One region of the Duganella sp. GW821-FHT07F09 genome, then DNA from elsewhere that is predicted to be linked to it. Evidence: riboswitches for the same ligand, from Rfam matches in the RefSeq annotation. Region 1 holds a riboswitch; the other holds the start of a gene.
What was found. A riboswitch is a leader RNA that binds a small molecule or an ion and turns the genes downstream of it on or off. The one in region 1 is predicted to bind glycine.

Region 1 (8,681 bases):
TAGGCCGCCACTTCGCGGCTGTACTTATGCTCCCACTTGTCGGCGGTCAGCACCTCGGCGGTGTGCGGCGCGAACTTCAACGGATTATCCAGCTTGTCGAATTCGCCGCTCTCCACTTTGGCGATCTCGCCGCGGATGGCGATCATGGCGTCGATGAAGCGGTCCATCTCGGCCTTCGATTCGCTCTCGGTCGGCTCGATCATCAAGGTGCCGGGCACCGGGAAGCTCATGGTCGGCGCGTGGAAGCCGAAGTCCATCAGGCGCTTGGCGACGTCCTCGTTGCTGATGCCGGTCGCGTCCTGCAGCTGGCGCAGGTCGATGATGCACTCGTGCGCCACCAGGCCGTCGTGGCCCGAGTACAGCACCGGGTAGTGCGGCGACAGGCGGCGCGCGATGTAGTTGGCGCTCAGGATCGCGGTTTCGGTCGCGGCGGTCAGGCCTTCGGCGCCCATCATCGCGATGTACATCCACGAAATCGGCAGGATGCTGGCCGAGCCGTATGGCGCTGCGCTGACCGCGCCGATGCCGGCGTTGTCGCGGATATAGCCGTTCGAACGCTGGTTCGGCAGGAACTTGGCCAGGTGGGCGCCGACACCGATCGGGCCGACACCCGGACCGCCGCCGCCGTGCGGAATGCAGAAGGTCTTGTGCAGGTTCAGGTGCGAGACGTCGCCGCCGAACGCGCCCGGGGCGGCCACGCCGACCAGCGCATTCATGTTGGCGCCGTCGATGTAGACCTGGCCGCCGTGCGAATGGATGATCTCGCACAGCTCCTGGATGCCTTCCTCGAACACGCCGTGGGTCGAAGGGTAGGTCACCATGACGGCGGCCAGGTTCTTCGAGTGCAGTTCGGCCTTGGCCTTCAAATCGGCCAGGTCGACGTTGCCGTTGGCGTCGCAGGCGGTGACCACCACCTGCATGCCGACCATGTTGGCCGATGCCGGGTTGGTGCCGTGCGCCGACGACGGGATCAGGCAGATGTTGCGATGGCCTTCGCCACGCGACTGGTGGTAGGCCTGGATCACCAGCAGGCCGGCGTATTCGCCCTGCGAGCCGGCGTTGGGTTGCAGCGAGATGGCGGCATAGCCGGTCACCGCACACAGCATCTCTTCCAGCTGCGCGATCATTTCGCGGTAGCCGATGGTCTGGCTGTCCGGCGCGAACGGGTGGATGTTGGAGAACTCGGGCCAGGTGACCGGGATCATCTCGGACGTCGCGTTCAGCTTCATGGTGCACGAACCCAGCGGGATCATGGTGCGGTCCAGCGCCAGGTCCTTGTCCGCCAGGCTGCGCAGGTAGCGCAGCATCTCGGTTTCGGAGTGGTAGCGGTTGAACACCGGGTGCGTCAGGTAGGCGCTCGAACGGGCCAGCGACGCCGGGAACGATTCGGCGACGGCCGCTTCGACGGTGTCGAAGGCCGGGCCGTGGGCCGGGCCGCCGACCGGATGGGCGAACACGGTCCACAGCAGGGCGATGTCTTCGCGCGTGGTGGTCTCGTCGAGCGAGACGCCGACGTGCGAGGCGTCGATCACGCGCAGGTTGACGCCGTGCGAGTGGGCCGACGCGTGCAGCTGCTCGGCGTTGGGGACGGCGACGGTCAGCGTGTCGAAGAAGGTGTCGTTGGTGACGGTGTAGCCGAGCGTCTTCAGGTTGGACGCCAGCACGCCGGTGTAGCGGTGCACGCGCCGGGCGATCTGCAGCAGGCCTTTCGGGCCGTGGTAGACGGCGTACATCGACGCCATCACCGCCAGCAGCACCTGCGCGGTGCAGATGTTGGAGGTGGCTTTTTCGCGGCGGATGTGCTGCTCGCGGGTTTGCAGCGCCAGGCGGTAGGCCTTGTTGCCTTGTGCGTCGATGGTGACGCCGACCAGGCGGCCGGACATGCTGCGTTTGAATTCGTCGCGGGTCGACAGGTAACCGGCGTGCGGGCCGCCGAATCCCAGCGGCACGCCGAAGCGCTGGCTGTTGCCGACGACGACGTCCGCGCCCCATTCGCCCGGTGGCGTGAGCATGGTCAGCGCCAGCAGGTCGGCGGCGACGACCACCATCGTGCCCTTGGCCTTGACCGCCTCGACGCCGGCCTTGTAGTCGCGCACCACGCCGTTGACGCCGGGGTATTGCAGCAACACGCCGAACGCGTCGCCGATGCCGGACAGTTCGGCCGGGTGGAAGCCCTTGACTTCGATGCCCAGCGGCTTGGCGCGGGTCTCGACCACTTCGCGCGTTTGCGGCAGCACGTCATCGGCGACGTAGAACACGTTCGACTTGGACTTGCCCACGCGCTGGATCAGCGTCATCGCTTCGGCGGCGGCGGTGCCCTCGTCGAGCATCGAGGCGTTGGCGATGCCCATGCCGGTCAGGTCGGTGACGGTCTGCTGGAAGTTCAGGATCGCTTCCAGGCGGCCTTGCGAGATCTCCGGCTGATACGGCGTGTACGCGGTGTACCAGGCCGGGTTTTCGAAGATGTTACGCAGCACCACGCCCGGAGTCAGCGTGTTGTAGTAGCCCTGGCCGATCATCGACTTCAGGACCTTGTTCTTGCCGGCGATTTTTTTCAGCTTGTTCAGCGCTTCCTGCTCCGGCATCGGCTGCGTGTACGCGCCCAGCGGCAAGGTGGCCTTGTTGCGGATGTTGGCAGGGACGATGGTGTCGATCAGGGCGGCGCGCGAGGCGTAGCCCAGGACCGCCAGCATGGCTTCCTGTTCTGCGGCGTCGGGGCCGATATGGCGTGCGATGAAGGCGTCGCGGGCTTCGAGTTGGGTCAGGCTGGAGCGGGTCATGATTTGTCAGGGCCAAAAGAGATGCGAAGTGCCGGCGCGGCGCGCGGGCAAGGGAGGCAAAACGAGCAAGCAGGCAAACTAGCGCGGGGCCGGCGCCAGGCCGGCCCCTGTCGAACCGTTATTACGCTTCGGTGGTCTTGCCGTAGGCGGCGGCGTCCAGCAGGCCGTCGATGGCGCTGGCGTCGGCCGGCTTGATCTTGAACAGCCAGGCGGCGTAGGCGTCGGTGTTGATCGATTCCGGGGCGCTGGCCACGTCTTCGTTGACGGCGATGACTTCGCCCGACACCGGCGCGTAGATGTCGCTGGCCGCCTTGACCGATTCCACCACGGCGGCGTCGTCGCCGGCGGTGTAGCTCTTGCCGACCTTCGGCAGTTCGACGAAGACGATGTCGCCCAGCGCGTCTTGCGCGTACTCGGTGATGCCGACGGTGACGGTGCCGTCAGCCTCGGCGCGTACCCATTCGTGGGATTCGGTGTACTTCAGGTCTGCAGGAATATTCATGTAAGGCTCCAGAGGGTAGGGGGGCTAATTCGGGTGGCTAAAACAATCAAACAGCAAGGATTTTACCGTTACGGACGAAAGGCAGCTTGACCACCGAGGCGGCCAGCTTCTTGTCGCGGATCTCCACGTGCACGGTGTCGCCGGCGGCCACGCCGTTGGGTACGCGCGCCAGCGCGATGGCCTGCTGCATGGTCGGGCTGAAGGTGCCGCTGGTGATCTCGCCGACGGCGTCGGTGCCGGCCACGATGACTTTCTGGTGGGCGCGCAGCACGCCGCCTTTTTCGCGCAGGATCAGGCCGACGAACTGGGCGTTCTGGCCCATCGCCTGCAAGGCCGCCTTGCCGATGAAATCGCGCTCCGACACCAGGTCGATGGTCCAGGCCAGGCCGGCGTCGAGCGGGTTGACGGTTTCGTCCATGTCCTGGCCGTACAGGTTCATGCCCGCTTCCAGGCGCAGCGTGTCGCGCGCCCCCAGGCCGGCGGGCTTGACGCCGGCGGCGGCCAGCGCGTTCCACAGCTTCTCGGCCTGGTCGGCGGCGACGCCGATCTCGAAGCCGTCTTCGCCGGTGTAGCCGGTGCGGGCGATCATCGCCTCGCCGAAGGCGGCGCTGTGCGCGAAGGCGACGTTGAACGGTTTCATGTCGGCGGTGCCGGCCTTCGATTCTGGAATGACTTCCCACACCTTGGCGCGGGCGTTCGGTCCTTGCACGGCGATCAGCGCCATGGCGCTAGCGCGGTCGCCATCCCTGCGCTGGGTGATCGTCACGCCGCCGTTGGTGGCGGTGTTCTGCGCCTGCATCCAGGCCACGTCTTTTTCGGCGGTGCCGGCGTTGACGACCAGGCGGAACCAGCTTTCGTCGATGAAGTAGACGATCAAGTCGTCGATGACGAAGCCCTGCGGGTTGAGCATGCACGAGTACAGCGCCTTGCCCGACACCTGCAGCTTGTCGACGTTGTTGGCCAGCAGGCCGCGCAGGAAGGCGCGCACGTCGGCACCCTTGATGTCGACCACGCACATGTGGGCGACGTCGAACATGCCGACGTCGGTGCGCACGGCGTTGTGTTCTTCGATCTGCGATCCGTAGTTGACGGGCATGTCCCAACCGCCGAAATCGACCATCTTGGCGCCGGCGGCGCGGTGTGCGTTATTGAGTGGGGTGGCTTTGAGCGTCATGATTCCTCGGTCCAAATCGAAAAGGGGTTAACAGAACATACAAGGAACGGCTAAAAAGCTGTTTCCGCAATGATCGCAGACCCCTCTGTCCTTGGTACCTGAGAGATTACGGGCGAGCCATCCAGCCGGACTCGGTTCCCGTGCGCCCCTTCGGTGGGCCGCCGGCGTATGCCGCGGCCGCTCTCCAGAGTTGGACCAGTTGGCATCCCGCCGTGATCAAAAATCAAACGGCGGCCGCGTTGGTCCCTTGATCGGTCCTTTTGCCTGAGAGTTTTTGGGTAGTGCCCCTTCGGCGGCCGCGTTGGCCAATTGGCCCGCAACCCTCTCCCGATCAAGACTCGGGAATATATGTCAGAAGGGCTTGAATGTCAATCTTGCGGGCAAGGCCGAATCAGGGCCGCGCACGAATGGCGAACAATAAAAACGCCATATAAACAACTATTTGCTAGAATAAATCACACCTATTCGAGAGCCCACCCATGAGCCAAGATCAAAATTCCTACGAGGGCCACGCGTGGTTCACCCTGTCTGGCGACGTCAATAGTGACATGGTGCGCCGTGTCTTCGACGCCGTTGCCGATATGACGGAGGACCGCATCACCACCGCCCATATCCTGATCCAGTCCAACGGCGGCTATGTCAGCGACGGCATCTGCCTGTACAACTACCTGAGCAAGCTGCCGATCAAGATCGTCACCTACAACGCCGGCGCCGTGGCGTCGATCGCGGTGATCCTGTTCCTGTCCGGCGAGGAGCGTTATGCCAGCGACACGGCGCGTTTCATGGTGCATAAATCGCACGCCAGCGCCCCCCACGGCGCCCGGCCGGACGCGCTGCGCATCATCGTCGAAGGCTTGCAGGCCGACGACGCCCGCACCGAGCAGATCCTGCGCGACCATGTGCAGCTGACCGAGGAGCACTGGCGGACGCATGCGTATTCCGACCTGCACCTGACGGCGGCCGAGGGTGTGGCGGTGGGAATGGTCAACGCGGTGAAGGACTTCGTGCCGCCGCGCGGACAGCGCGTGGCCAATATTTGAGTGCAAGTTCGGATTGCAAGTTCGGATTGCAAGCCCGGATCGCAAGCCGAAAACGGAGCGGCGCCAGGGAGGCGCCGCCGATGCCGCTAATTATGGTGCAGCCTGATTAGCGGTTTTTGTTGCCCGTCTGTTTGTTGCCGTCATTTTTGTGGCTTTGCCGGCCGGCTTCCACATGTTGCTCATGTGTGCCGCCCTGGGTGCCGGAGCGCGAGCCGCTGGAAGAACCCTGGTCGCCCGATTGCTTGCTGCTGCCCTGATTGGAGCCTTGCTTGCTGCTGCCGCCTTTTTGATTCGAGTTCATTTTAATTCCTTTGTGAAAGTGAAAGAACGTACTCGCCAAAAGCGCGCCGTGCCTACTGGAAGGACTGGCGACGGTACGCGTTTCTGGTAGGGCAATGATGCGTTTTCGCTCAGGCACTTGCTATCGGAGTGCGTCTTGGGGCACTGTAGGAGCATGCCTCGCACTCGACCTTAAAACTCTTCCCACTCCACTTCATTGCTGAGTTTGCCGGATGCTTTGCCGAGCCCGCTTGTGGAGCCGGCGCGGCCGGCCTGGCTGGTCTTGGCGCGCGCCTCGGCGCCTGCATTGGCGCTGTTGGCCGGGCCGGTATTGGCGCTCGGGCGGCGTGGGGCGTCCCCGCGCCGGTCCGGCGACGGCAGCGCCGGCTTGATCCGATCGCGCCGGGTGCTGGACGGCAAGGGCGGCATTTCCTGGTCGCCCGGGATATTCGCCGCGCCCGTCATGCCGGCGGCGGCGCCCAACGAAGGCTGCGTTCCTGCGTCGCGGTACGCGCCGTCGTGTACGGCGAACGCGCCGATCGCCTCGTTCAGCTTGCCTGTTTCATCGCGCATCGACGACGCGGCCGCCGCCGCCTGCTCGACCAGCGCGGCGTTTTGCTGGGTCGCCTGATCCATCGCCGCGATCGCCTGATTGACCTGCTCCAGGCCGGCGGTCTGCTCGGCGCTGGCGTCGGCGATTTCTCCGATCAGTCCGGTTACCCGCTGGACGCTGCCCACCACCTCGTCCATTGTCAGGCGCGCCTGGTCGGCCAGTTGCGTGCCGCGCACGACCTTGTCGACCGAGTCGTCGATCAGGCTCTTGATCTCCTTGGCCGCCGCCGCGCTGCGCTGGGCCAGGTTGCGCACCTCGGAGGCGACCACGGCGAAGCCACGGCCTTGCTCGCCGGCCCGCGCCGCCTCCACCGCCGCGTTCAGCGCCAGGATGTTGGTCTGGAACGCTATGCCGTCGATGACGCCGATGATTTCCGCGATTTTCTTCGAGCTGTCGTTGATCGACGCCATGGTGCCGACCACCTGCTCGACGTCGTTGCCGCCGCGCACCGCGACCGCCGACGCCGACACGGCCAGCTTGTTGGCCTGCACCGCGTGCTCGGCGTTTTGTTTGACGGTGGCCGTCAGCTGCTCCATCGACGAGGCGGTTTCCTCCAGCGAGGCGGCCTGTTGCTCGGTGCGGCTCGACAGGTCCAGATTGCCTTCGGCGATCTCGGCGGAGGCCTGGCCGATCGCCCGCGCGCCGCTTTGCACCTGGACGATCATCGTCGTCAGGCTATCGTTCATGTGCTGCATCGCTTGCAGCAGCTTGCCGGTTTCATTGTTGGAGCGCACCTCGATGCGGGTGCTCAGGTCGCCGTCGGCGATGCGCTGCGCCACCAGCATCACCTGCCGCAGCGGCGCCGAGATCGAACGCGCCAGCCACAGCGCCAGCAGCGCGCCGAAGCCGATCGCGGCGCCGAGCATGGCCAGCGTGGTGACGCGCGCGATCGTGTAGACCTGGCCGGCGCCGCGCGCCGCCTGCTGGCTACCCGACATATTGCTGGACAGTATTTTGTCGAGCTGGCCGTTGACCGCATCGAGGGCCGGCTGCGATGACCCTTTGAGGACGCCGACCGCCTCGTCCTTTTTGCCTTCGTTGGCCAGCGCCATCATTTTGTCGTGTTCGGCGAGGTAGGCGACGGCCATTCGTTGTAATTCGGTCGCCTCGGCCTTGACGTTTGCATCGTTGACCGTCCTGCCAAGCCGGTCGGCATTGTCACGGAACGCGGATAGTGCGAGACTTAGTTTTTGCTCGGAACCTTCGATACTGGCCTTGTCGCTGATAACCACGTGCTCCAGTTTGCGTAATTCCTGCAGATCGTTTTTCAGCGACAACGCGGCGATGGTCTGGGGCAGCCAACTGCCCGACAATTGCGTCGATGCCTGATTGATCTCGCCCATGCGCGAGAGCGAACTCAGGCCCAGCAGCACGGTCAGGACCAGTACGGTGGCAAAGGCGACCAGCAATTTGCTGGAGGTTTCCAGGTTATGCAGGAATTTCATGGGTGTCCTTGGTGAGGGAAGCGGCGGCGGGGGCGGGAACGCGGGGCGGACCAGATGATGATGTTAAGCAAAGTCCAAGCTTGTTCATTGCGCCTCGTCAAAGCCGCTGTTGGAACGGGGAAAGTGGTACAGGGCCCGCAAACGGGCAAAAAAATCCCGAATTCTTTCATTGTTGGTATTGCCATATGGAAATACTGTGTAAGAATGGGGTCTACGGATCGATCACCAGCAGGCCGACACGATGGCTAACACTTCAACCACTCCGATCACCAGCGTTGCGCCGAAAAAGACGGTCTCGCCGCGGCATGGCTTGCTGGAGGACTTGATCGGTATCGCCGTCAAGCATGCCGGCGACCAATATCTGGAACTGGCCACCAAACTGGCCGGCGCGCTGATCGACGCCACCGACGGCGATACGCGCGCCATCCAGCAACGGCTGCGTGCCGGCAATATGCTGCGCAACCGCCACTTCGCGTTCCTGCACCTGGCGACGGAGGCCCTGGAAAAAGCGCTGCGGCACGAAATCGCCGAGTTGGCGCCGGTCGTCAAAGATCAGCGGGGCGGCGCCGACCAGCCGATGTCGCTGGTGCCGTTCGAGGAAATGGATACCAGGGTGGCGCTCGGCGGCGTCAGCAAGCCGTTCGAATCGCTGCATTCGGACGCCTTGCAGACGCTGAACGTGCGGCTGGCGTTCCTGTTGGACCGCGATATCTTGCGCGTGAGCCAGAACCCGTTCCGCCCGGAGGTGTTCCTGGTGGCCTTGCAGCGGGCCTGGCTGGAATTCGATCCGGAGCCTGAATCGGCGCCCTTGTTGCAACCGCTCATCAAACCAGGCATGTTCATCGAAC
Region 2 (8,681 bases), on a different contig from region 1:
CGGTCGTCCTTGTTGGCAGCTTCCTCCTCCTTGAAGGCCGGGGTTTCGGGCAGCGTGCGGCGTACCCAGAAACCCACCGCCACCACCACGGCGCTGAGCAGGAAGGGAATGCGCCAGCCCCACGACAGCATGTCCTCCTCGGGCAGCGCGGACACCGGCAGGAACACCAGCGTCGCCAGGATCAGCCCCGCCTGCGTGCCGCTCAGCGTGAAGCTGGTGAAAAAGGCGCGGCGGTGCGCCGGCGCGTGTTCCAAGGTCATGGAGTTGGCGCCTGCCTGTTCGCCGGCCGCCGACACCCCCTGCAGCATGCGCAGGATGACCAGCATCACCGGCGCGGCGATGCCGATTTGTTCGTAGGTCGGCAGCAGGCCGACGGCGAACGTCGTCACGCCCATCAGCAGCAAGGTGAAGGTCAACACCTTCTTGCGGCCGTATTTGTCGCCTATGTGGCCCAGCATGACGGCGCCCAGGGGACGCGTGATATAAGCCACGCCGAAGGTGGCGAAGGCCGCCACCGCGCCGACCGCCGGATCGAACGAGGGGAAGAAGATTTTTCCGAACACCAGCGCGGCGGCCGTGCCGTAGATGAAGAAGTCGTAGTACTCGACGGCGCTGCCGATCCAGCTGGCGAAAGCCGCCTTGCGTGGCGAGCGTTTCGGCTCGGGACGGGCTTCCTGTGCCGCCGGTTCGCGCGTCTCTGCGGACGCCTGCATTGAAATCGTTGTGATAGCCATGTCTTCCTCCAGATTGTAAGTGTAGTCCGAGTGCGTTAAAACCGGTGCAGGATGCCCAACTGAAGCCCGGTCAGGCGCCGGCCGTTGATGTCGTCTCCCGCCAGATTGGCAGACGGCGCGGCCGAACTGCTAAAGCGAAAACCCGCCGCGTCGTCGTTTTTCATCACGCTGGCGAAGCCGTACAACTGCGTGCGCTTCGACAGGTCGTAGTACGCGCCCACATTCGCCGAACGCACACTGGCCCCGCCGCCGCTGGTGTCGTGCGCGCCGCCCAGCATGGCGCCGACGCGGAATGCCGGGCCGACCCGGTAGTCGGCCGAGAGCTCCCACAGGTTGTAGTAGCGCCGCGCGTTGGCGTCGGTCCCTGCGAAGAAGTTGTTCGGACTGCCGACCAGGCTCAATATCGCGCCGGCGTTGGCACCGTTGGCGTTCGAAGTGGAGTTGTTGCTGCGTCCCGCCGCCAGATAGATCTTGCCGGCGCCGTACTGGTAATTGACATAGAGGTTGTGGTACTCGATACGCTCCCGCACCGTCGCGGTGGCGCGGTTGGGCGTCGCCAGCACGCCCGCGTAACCGGCGCGCCATGGGCCGTTCTGATAGTCCAGCGCCAGCTGCCACACCCCCTTGTTGTTCGTGACGGCGGTGTTCTCCGGCAGCGCGTAGTGCACATCGAGCTGCACCCCGGCCATGCGCGGCGACTTGTAGGACAGATCGTTGTCGTAACGCGAAGGTACGCCGAAGGTATTGAACATGGAGCCGAAAGTGGTGCGCTCGGTGTAGTCGATGGCGCCGCCGATGTAGAACACCTGGGTGTTCTGGCGCCCGGCGCGGAACTCGCCCACCGGCGTCACGACGCCCAGCCACGCCTGCCGGTCGAACAGGCGATTGGCGTCGGCGGCGCTGCCGCTATCGGCGCCGATGCCCTGCTCCAGCGTGAACGTGATGCGGTAGCCGCCGCCGATGTCCTCGACTCCTTTGAATCCAAGGCGGCTGCGCAGGATGGCGCCGTCGTTCAGCCCCGTGACCCGGGCACCGCTACTGCTGCGGATGACACCTATATATTCGTCGAAGGTGCCATAGATGGTGGTGCCGGATTGGGCGTGTGTTTGTGCTTGTGCCGGGGCGCAGGCGGCCGCCAGCGCCAGCACGCCGGCCGCTGTCAAGGTTTGTCTCATGATTGTCTCGTTGTTGTTATGGGTGCGCTTATAGGTAACGCACCTCGGTTTTTCGCTTGTTTTCGGCCGTTTGCGGCCTTTATGCCATCGCCGCGTGGCCCGCGGTGGCCTGCAGAACGGTCAGGCTGCGCCGCAGCACCTGGTCGGTCACCCACTTGGCCGAGCGGTAGGCACGCTGCGCCACCACCTCCGGAGAGAACTGCAGGTAATCGTCGTTGAACACCTCGAAACTGAAGTCGCCCCGGTAGCCGTTGCGGTTCAACTGGCGCAGCATCACGGACAGCTCCTTCGCGTGGCTGCCCTCGCCGGGGAACACGCGCAGATGACGCGCAGTCTCCAGCCGCTCTTCGGCGCTGCGCAAATCGCGCCACATGTAGTCGGACAGCTGCACCAGCGCGATCTTGTGTGCCGGGATGTCGTCCAGTTCAGTCAGATCGGCGCCGTTGGCCAGCATGTGGAAGGAATCCAGCACCACACCCAGATTGGCGTGGCCAGCCCGCTCCACCGCTTCCCAGGACTGCTGGTACTGGTTCACATGGCGGCCCCACGACAGCGCCTCGTAGCCCACCTTCACGCCCAGCGGCACGGCCAGCGTGGCCAGCTTGGCCAAGTCGCGCACGATTTTGTCCATGTCGCCGACGGCATGGCTGGATGTACTCGAACACACCATCAGCAACGGCGCGCCGACCGCTTTGCAGACCAGCAGCATCTGCTTGGCGATATCGAGCTTGTAGTCGTGCAGCGCGCCCTCCAAGCCTTCGTAGTCGCGCATGACCTGGATGCCGGTGACGCGCACGCCGCTGGCGCGCACCACCCGCACCGCTTCCCCGATGCCGCCCGGATGGTTGGCCAGGTCCTTCGCCCACAGCATCAGTTGCGAGAAACCGGCGGCCTTCGAGGCGCGCAGCTTGGATTCCAGCGGGCCGGCCAGGGTGATGCTGTCCATGCCGAAGTTAGCCAGATTCATAGCGCCCCCAATTCACGGAATTCGTCGGAGGACACGCCGGGCCAGCCAAACAGCGCCAGGTACAGGGGCGCCTGTTCGATCAGCATCTCCTTGCCCTTCTGGATGCGGCAGCCGAGCCGTTGGGCCTCGACCAGCAGCTTGGTCATTTCGATCTTCATGCCGCAATCGGCGACGATGCACTCGCTCGACACGCCGCGCAGGTCGATGGGCATCGCGTCATCGGCGTGCATGCCGAGCGGCGTGCAGTTGACCACCAGGTCGTAGCCCTCGGCCACCGGCAGGCCCTCCGCCACGTGGCAGGCCGGGAACGCGGCCTGAAGGCGGCCGCGCAGGGCCAAGGCCAGTTCGATCCGGTTGTCGCAGATCGCCACCTCGGCGATGCCGCGCACCGCCAGTGCCTCGGCCACGGCACAACCGACGCCGCCGCTGCCGACCACCAGCGCCCGCGCCCCGCTCCAGTTGAAGGGCGCGCCGGCCAGTGTTCGGTCCAGGGCGCGCACAAATCCCTCGCCGTCGATCAGATCACCCATGATGCGGCCGTCCGCGTCCTTGTAGATGGCGTTGCAGGAGCCGGCCAGCAGCGCGCGGCTACTGGGCACGTCGACCGCCTCCACGCTCATCGGCTTGTGCGGAATCGAGACGAAGATGCCGCCCACGTTCTCGATTCCCATCAACAGGCGCACGGCGGCCACATAGCCTTGCGGCGCCACCTTGAGCGGGATCACCCTGGCGTCGATGCCATGGCGCTGGAAGTAGGCGTTGAACAGCGTCGGCGCCTTGACTTGCTCCACCGGCCAGCCGATGACCGGGAAAATGCGCGTCGTGCCGGTAATTTCAAGCATGGCCGCCTCCCTGGGCGCCGGCGACCAGTTCGAAACTGACGCCGCCGCGATACAACTGGGTCAGAGCGCCGCGTTCCGTCGGCGCCTGCGGCGCGCGGTCGATGAAGACGATCCCGCGCCGCTGCAACTCGCGCACCGCGCCGATCACGTCCGGCACACCGAGGCCGACACGGATCAACTGTTCCTCCCATTGCAGGCCGCCTGCGCCCTCCGGCGGCTCCACCAGTTGCAGATAGAAGCTGTGGCAAGGACTCTCCAGCAGCACGCCCTTGGGCACCACGCCGAAGTAGCGTCCCTCCGGCAGCGGACGGAAATCCATCAACTGCTGGTAGAAATCGACCCACTCGGCGCTGCGGCCCTCGCCGATGGCTTGCACCACACCGAAGAAGTACAGACCCGCGACAGCCTCCGGCCGTGCCGGCACATTGGGGATGAGCTTGAAATCGACGTCGTAGATCGAGAAGTCCGCGTAGCGGTCGACAAAATAGAGGATGGAATCGCCGGCGCCGTGCACGCCCGGGATGTTCAGTTCCATCGCCCCGGCGCGGGTCTGGATGGCCCAGGCGCCCATGTCGATGGCGTGCCGGTAGGCCGCGTCGGCGTCGCGCACGCGCAGCGCGATGGCGCTGATCACGGTCGCTTGCGGCCCCTCCTCCCCCTGCGGCAGCGCACGCGGATCGGCGTTGACGATCACGTTCATGCCGCCCTGGCGGTACAGCGTCACTTCGCGCGAGCGATGGCGGGCGGTCGCGCTGAAGCCCATCTGCTCGAGCAGCGCACCCAGCGCCAGCGGCTGCGAGGTGGCATATTCGATGAATTCAATGCCGGCGATACCGAGCGGATTATTCGGTTCCGGCAGCTGTTCCTTGATGATCATGTGAGGGTCTCCCGCGTTTTTGTGCTTAAGGTCAGGCCAGTATAGGAAGCACCGCGCCGCAAAAAAACCCGTGAAAACCGGCTATACTGCGCCAATCGCCCCACTTGCGCGATTAGCGCACAAAACATGAAAAAGCCGCAGCTACTGGATGTGCATGTCGCCGAGCGCGACCTGATCGATGGATTGATCACGGGCCTCAACGTCATCACCGCCTTCAACGACGATACCGCGCGCCTGACCGCCACCGAGCTGGCGGAGAAGGTGGCGATCAGCCGCAGCGCCGCGCGGCGTTATTTGCTCACGCTGGTCCACACCGGCATGGCCGCCACGGACGGCAAAACCTTCTGGCTCACGCCCAAGGTGCTGACTTTGGGCCGCTCCTATCTGGATTCAGCGCGCCTGCCGCGCGCCATCCTGCCCTATCTGCAAAAGCTCACGTCGGAGCTGCAGGAGTCGACCAATTATTCGGTGCTTGAGGGGGATGATGTGGTGTACGTGAGCCGCGTGAACGCGCCGCGCCAGCTCACCAGCGGCTTCGAACCGGGCACGCGCCTGCCCGCCTATGCGTCGACGGCCGGACGCGTGCTGCTGTCGGCCATGCCGGACGAGGCGCTGCACGCCTATCTGGCGCGGGTGGAGCCGATCGCCTACACGCACCTGACCGTGACGGACAAGCGGCAGCTGTTCGAGGAACTGGTGGCGATCCGCGAGAGCGGCTTCGCTGTCACCGAAAACCAGTACGAGATCGGTTTTCGCGGCATCTCCGTGCCGGTCAAGAGCCGGCGCGGAAATCTGATCGGAGCGCTCAGCGTGTCGATGATGACGGCCAGTTCATCGCGGGCCGAGGCGAGCGCGCGCTGCGTGCCGGCGCTGCAGGCCACGGCCAATACATTGATGTTGTGGGTGTGATCGCGGCGCCGCCGGTGCGTGAAAATCGCGTATCCTGGGCTGCTCACACTTCTATCGGTGGAGCTAACGCCATGGCGACAAAACCAGATACCAAAGCCGTGCCGGTCCTGCTATCGGGCGGCAATCCGCAAATCCCCAAAGCTTACGGCGACGCGCCGGTGCAGGCCTACATCGCGGCGATGCCGGGCTGGAAAAGCGACCTTGGACGACGTCTGGACGAGATCATCGCCCACACCATACCCGGCGTGAACAAGGCGGTCAAATGGAACACCCCGCTATACGGGATCGCCGACCAAGGCTGGTTCCTGGGTTTTCATTGTTTTACCAAGTATGTCAAAGTCACCTTCTTCAACGGCGGCTTTCTCGATCCGCTCCCGCCGGGGGCGTCCAAAACCGCCGGTGTGCGCCATCTCGACCTGCGTGAGAACGACCCACTCGACGAAGCGCAATTCGCCGAGTGGGTGCGGCAAGCCAGCCTGCTGCCCGGCGAGCGGATGTAAAAACCCGTCAGGCCACTTGCGCGACCCGCGCGGGCCGGCTGCCCTCCCGGCCAGATGCAACGCAAATGGTATCGGCGATGATGTCGGCCGTCGCCGCCGACAGCGTCCAGCCCAGGTGCCCGTGGCCGGTGTTATAGAACACCGTCGGCGCCTTGCCGCGCCCCACGCGCGGCATCAGGTTGGGCATCATCGGCCGCAGTCCGGCCCATGGCGTCACGCTGCGCGTGCTCACCCCGGGGAAGCACTGCTGGACCCAATTCACCAACGGCGCGATGCGGTCGGCGCGGATATCGCGGTTAAAACCGTTGAATTCGGCCGTGCCGGCCACGCGGAAGCGGTCGTCCCCGAGGCGGCTGGTCACCAGCTTGGTCTCGTCGTCGAGCAGGCTGACCGTCGGCGCGGCCGCCCGGCTGGCGGCGTCGTTCAGGTGGACCGTGATCGAATAACCCTTGACCGGATAGACGTTGACGCGGTCGCCCAGCATGGCCGCCATGGCGCGGCTGGCGGTGCCGGCGCAGACGACCACCGCGTCGTAGCGGCTGGTGGCGCTGAAACCATCCTCCTCGACGGTGATGTCCACGCCGTCCATGCCGGCCCGCATTGCCGTGACGTGCTGGCCGAAGCGCAATTCGGCGCCCAGCCGTTGCGCCGCCCGCGCCAGCCCGGTGGTGAACTTGTGGATGTCGCCGGTGCTGTCGCTGACGGTGTAGTGGCCGCCGTAATAGTCGCCGCGCAGGGTCGGTTCGATGGCGCGCATCTCCTCCGGTGTGACGGCGCGGCGCGACAGGCCTCCCTGCGACAGCAGCTTCGATACCCCGGCGGCGTGCTCGAATCCCGCGCGGTCGCGGTAGATGTGCAGGATGCCTTCCCGCTTGAGGTCGAAGGCGATGTCCTCGTCCCTGGCCCACTGGAACAGGTGCTCGCGCGCGGCCAGCGCCAGCCGCGCGGTGGCGACGGTGTTGTCGCGGTAGTGCGGCATGGCGGCGATGAATTCGGCGAACCACGACAACTTGTGCCAGCTCGGCTTGGGATTGACCAGCAGCGGCGCGTCGTTCCGCAACATCCACTTCAGTCCCTTGGCGATGGTGGAACGGTGATTCCATACTTCCGCATTGGAGGCGGACAGCTGGCCGCCGTTGGCGAACGAGGTTTCCATCGCCGCGTAGCGGTGGCGTTCCAGCAGGGTGACGGAGAAGCCGCGTTTGGCGAGGGCGTAGGCGGTGGTGACGCCGGTGATGCCGCCGCCAATGATTGCTATGGTTTTCATGAAGGACTCCAGACCGTCAAAGGGGATGGTCTCGGCGCACATGCGCAAAGACACCCCCTCTGTTCTGGACCTGAGAGATTCACGCCGGGCCGCGATGGCGGCAGCGCTTGCTCCTTCGGTGCGGGGGGACGACGTCCGAGTCCTGCCGCTCTTCAGAGTTTAAAGTGCTGTATCGGTCCTTTTGCCTGAGAGTTTCCGGGGCGGTTGCTCCTTCGGCGCCGTTCGTCAGCCTGGGCTGGAACAGTCTCTCCCGATACGGCGGTGGTTTTTGGCCACAACGCGCCTAGCTTACCCGAAAAATTGCGGCTTTACTATCCCCGTTGGATTTGCGGATGGCATGGTGGCAATCATCTAGCCGCCATAAGCTTGACCCGGCACAGCACCGGCGGCGACGGACGGCAGACAATCGTCGCGGCGGGGAACCGTGACGTCCCTTGTCGGTCAAACCAGCGAAGACCCGGCACGCCGGCCGCCTTGCGCTGAAAGGAGCTGCCATGAAACTTTGCCTCATCGTGTACTACTCTCGCACCGGCGTGACGGCCAAAGTGGCCAACACGCTGGCCCAGGCCTGCGGTGCCGACATCGAGCGACTGCAGGATTTACGTCCGCGCGACGGCGCCGCCGGCTTCCTGCGGTCGGCGTGGCAAGGCTGGCGCAAGCTGCCGGGCGAGATAGCCCCGGCGCAACGCCGCCCTGCCGACTATCCGTTCATTTTGCTCGGCACGCCGGTCTGGGCCGGACAAATGAGCGCGCCGATGCGCAGCTACATCCTGCGGCAGCGCGAGCATTTCCGCCGCATCGGGCTGTTCTGCACGGCCGGGAGCGGCGACGGCCAGGACGTGCTGACGTCGATGGCGGAAATGTGCAACACACTGCCCATCGCCAGCCTGTGCCTGCGCCAGAGCGACGTGCTGTCGGGACACTACCAGCAAGCGCTGGCCGATTTCGCCAGCGAACTCGCGATCGTCCAGCGGGACCATGAAGAGTCGGCGCCGTCCGCCCCGCTGACACACCCGGTGTAGACCGTGGCGGGGCGGAGGGGCGGCGCCCCTGGCATCAACGGGCGATGGTCGCCGCCTGGCCCAGCGCCTGCTGCAACGGCTCGGCCTGCGGGTTGCTGACGGTGCCCGCCGCGATCTCCCTTGGCGACAACGTCCGGCCGTAATAGGCATTGGTCAGGCTTTGGTTGAAGCGGATATCATTGATACCCACCGTCGCCACGTCGCCGAACAAGCCCTTGGTCCCGCTCCAGGCCACGACATCGCCGGTGCCCGCCGTTCCCTGCGCCAGCCGGCTCCAGTTCAGCACGGTAAGGCCGGCATCGGCGCTCAGGGCAAGATTGTTTTTCTTCATAAACTCGTTGACCGCCTTCTCATTGTTGAGAACCAGCGCGAGCGGCCCGCCTTCCGC

Region 2: another riboswitch for glycine. It lies ahead of AC07P1_RS10025 (D-amino acid dehydrogenase); the one in region 1 lies ahead of gcvT (glycine cleavage system aminomethyltransferase GcvT).

Annotation. Positions count from the first base shown of each region.
Region 1 is NZ_JBWKQJ010000015.1:32,104-40,784, forward strand. It holds gene gcvP (aminomethyl-transferring glycine dehydrogenase) at 1-2,780, opposite strand, end outside; gene gcvH (glycine cleavage system protein GcvH) at 2,902-3,282, opposite strand; gene gcvT (glycine cleavage system aminomethyltransferase GcvT) at 3,329-4,456, opposite strand; glycine riboswitch at 4,532-4,654, opposite strand; glycine riboswitch at 4,699-4,796, opposite strand; gene AC07P1_RS29715 (ATP-dependent Clp protease proteolytic subunit) at 4,936-5,496, shown strand; gene AC07P1_RS29720 (hypothetical protein) at 5,603-5,797, opposite strand; gene AC07P1_RS29725 (methyl-accepting chemotaxis protein) at 5,968-7,833, opposite strand; gene AC07P1_RS29730 (DUF1631 family protein) at 8,075-8,681, shown strand, end outside.
Region 2 is NZ_JBWKQJ010000003.1:342,833-351,513, reverse strand. It holds gene AC07P1_RS10060 (MFS transporter) at 1-734, opposite strand, end outside; gene AC07P1_RS10055 (porin) at 770-1,909, opposite strand; gene AC07P1_RS10050 (sugar phosphate isomerase/epimerase family protein) at 1,989-2,876, opposite strand; gene AC07P1_RS10045 (shikimate dehydrogenase family protein) at 2,873-3,718, opposite strand; gene AC07P1_RS10040 (4-hydroxyphenylpyruvate dioxygenase) at 3,711-4,595, opposite strand; gene AC07P1_RS10035 (IclR family transcriptional regulator domain-containing protein) at 4,722-5,504, shown strand; gene AC07P1_RS10030 (DUF1801 domain-containing protein) at 5,576-6,004, shown strand; gene AC07P1_RS10025 (D-amino acid dehydrogenase) at 6,012-7,271, opposite strand; glycine riboswitch at 7,321-7,434, opposite strand; glycine riboswitch at 7,435-7,534, opposite strand; gene AC07P1_RS10020 (flavodoxin family protein) at 7,766-8,293, shown strand; gene AC07P1_RS10015 (lipid-binding SYLF domain-containing protein) at 8,328-8,681, opposite strand, start outside.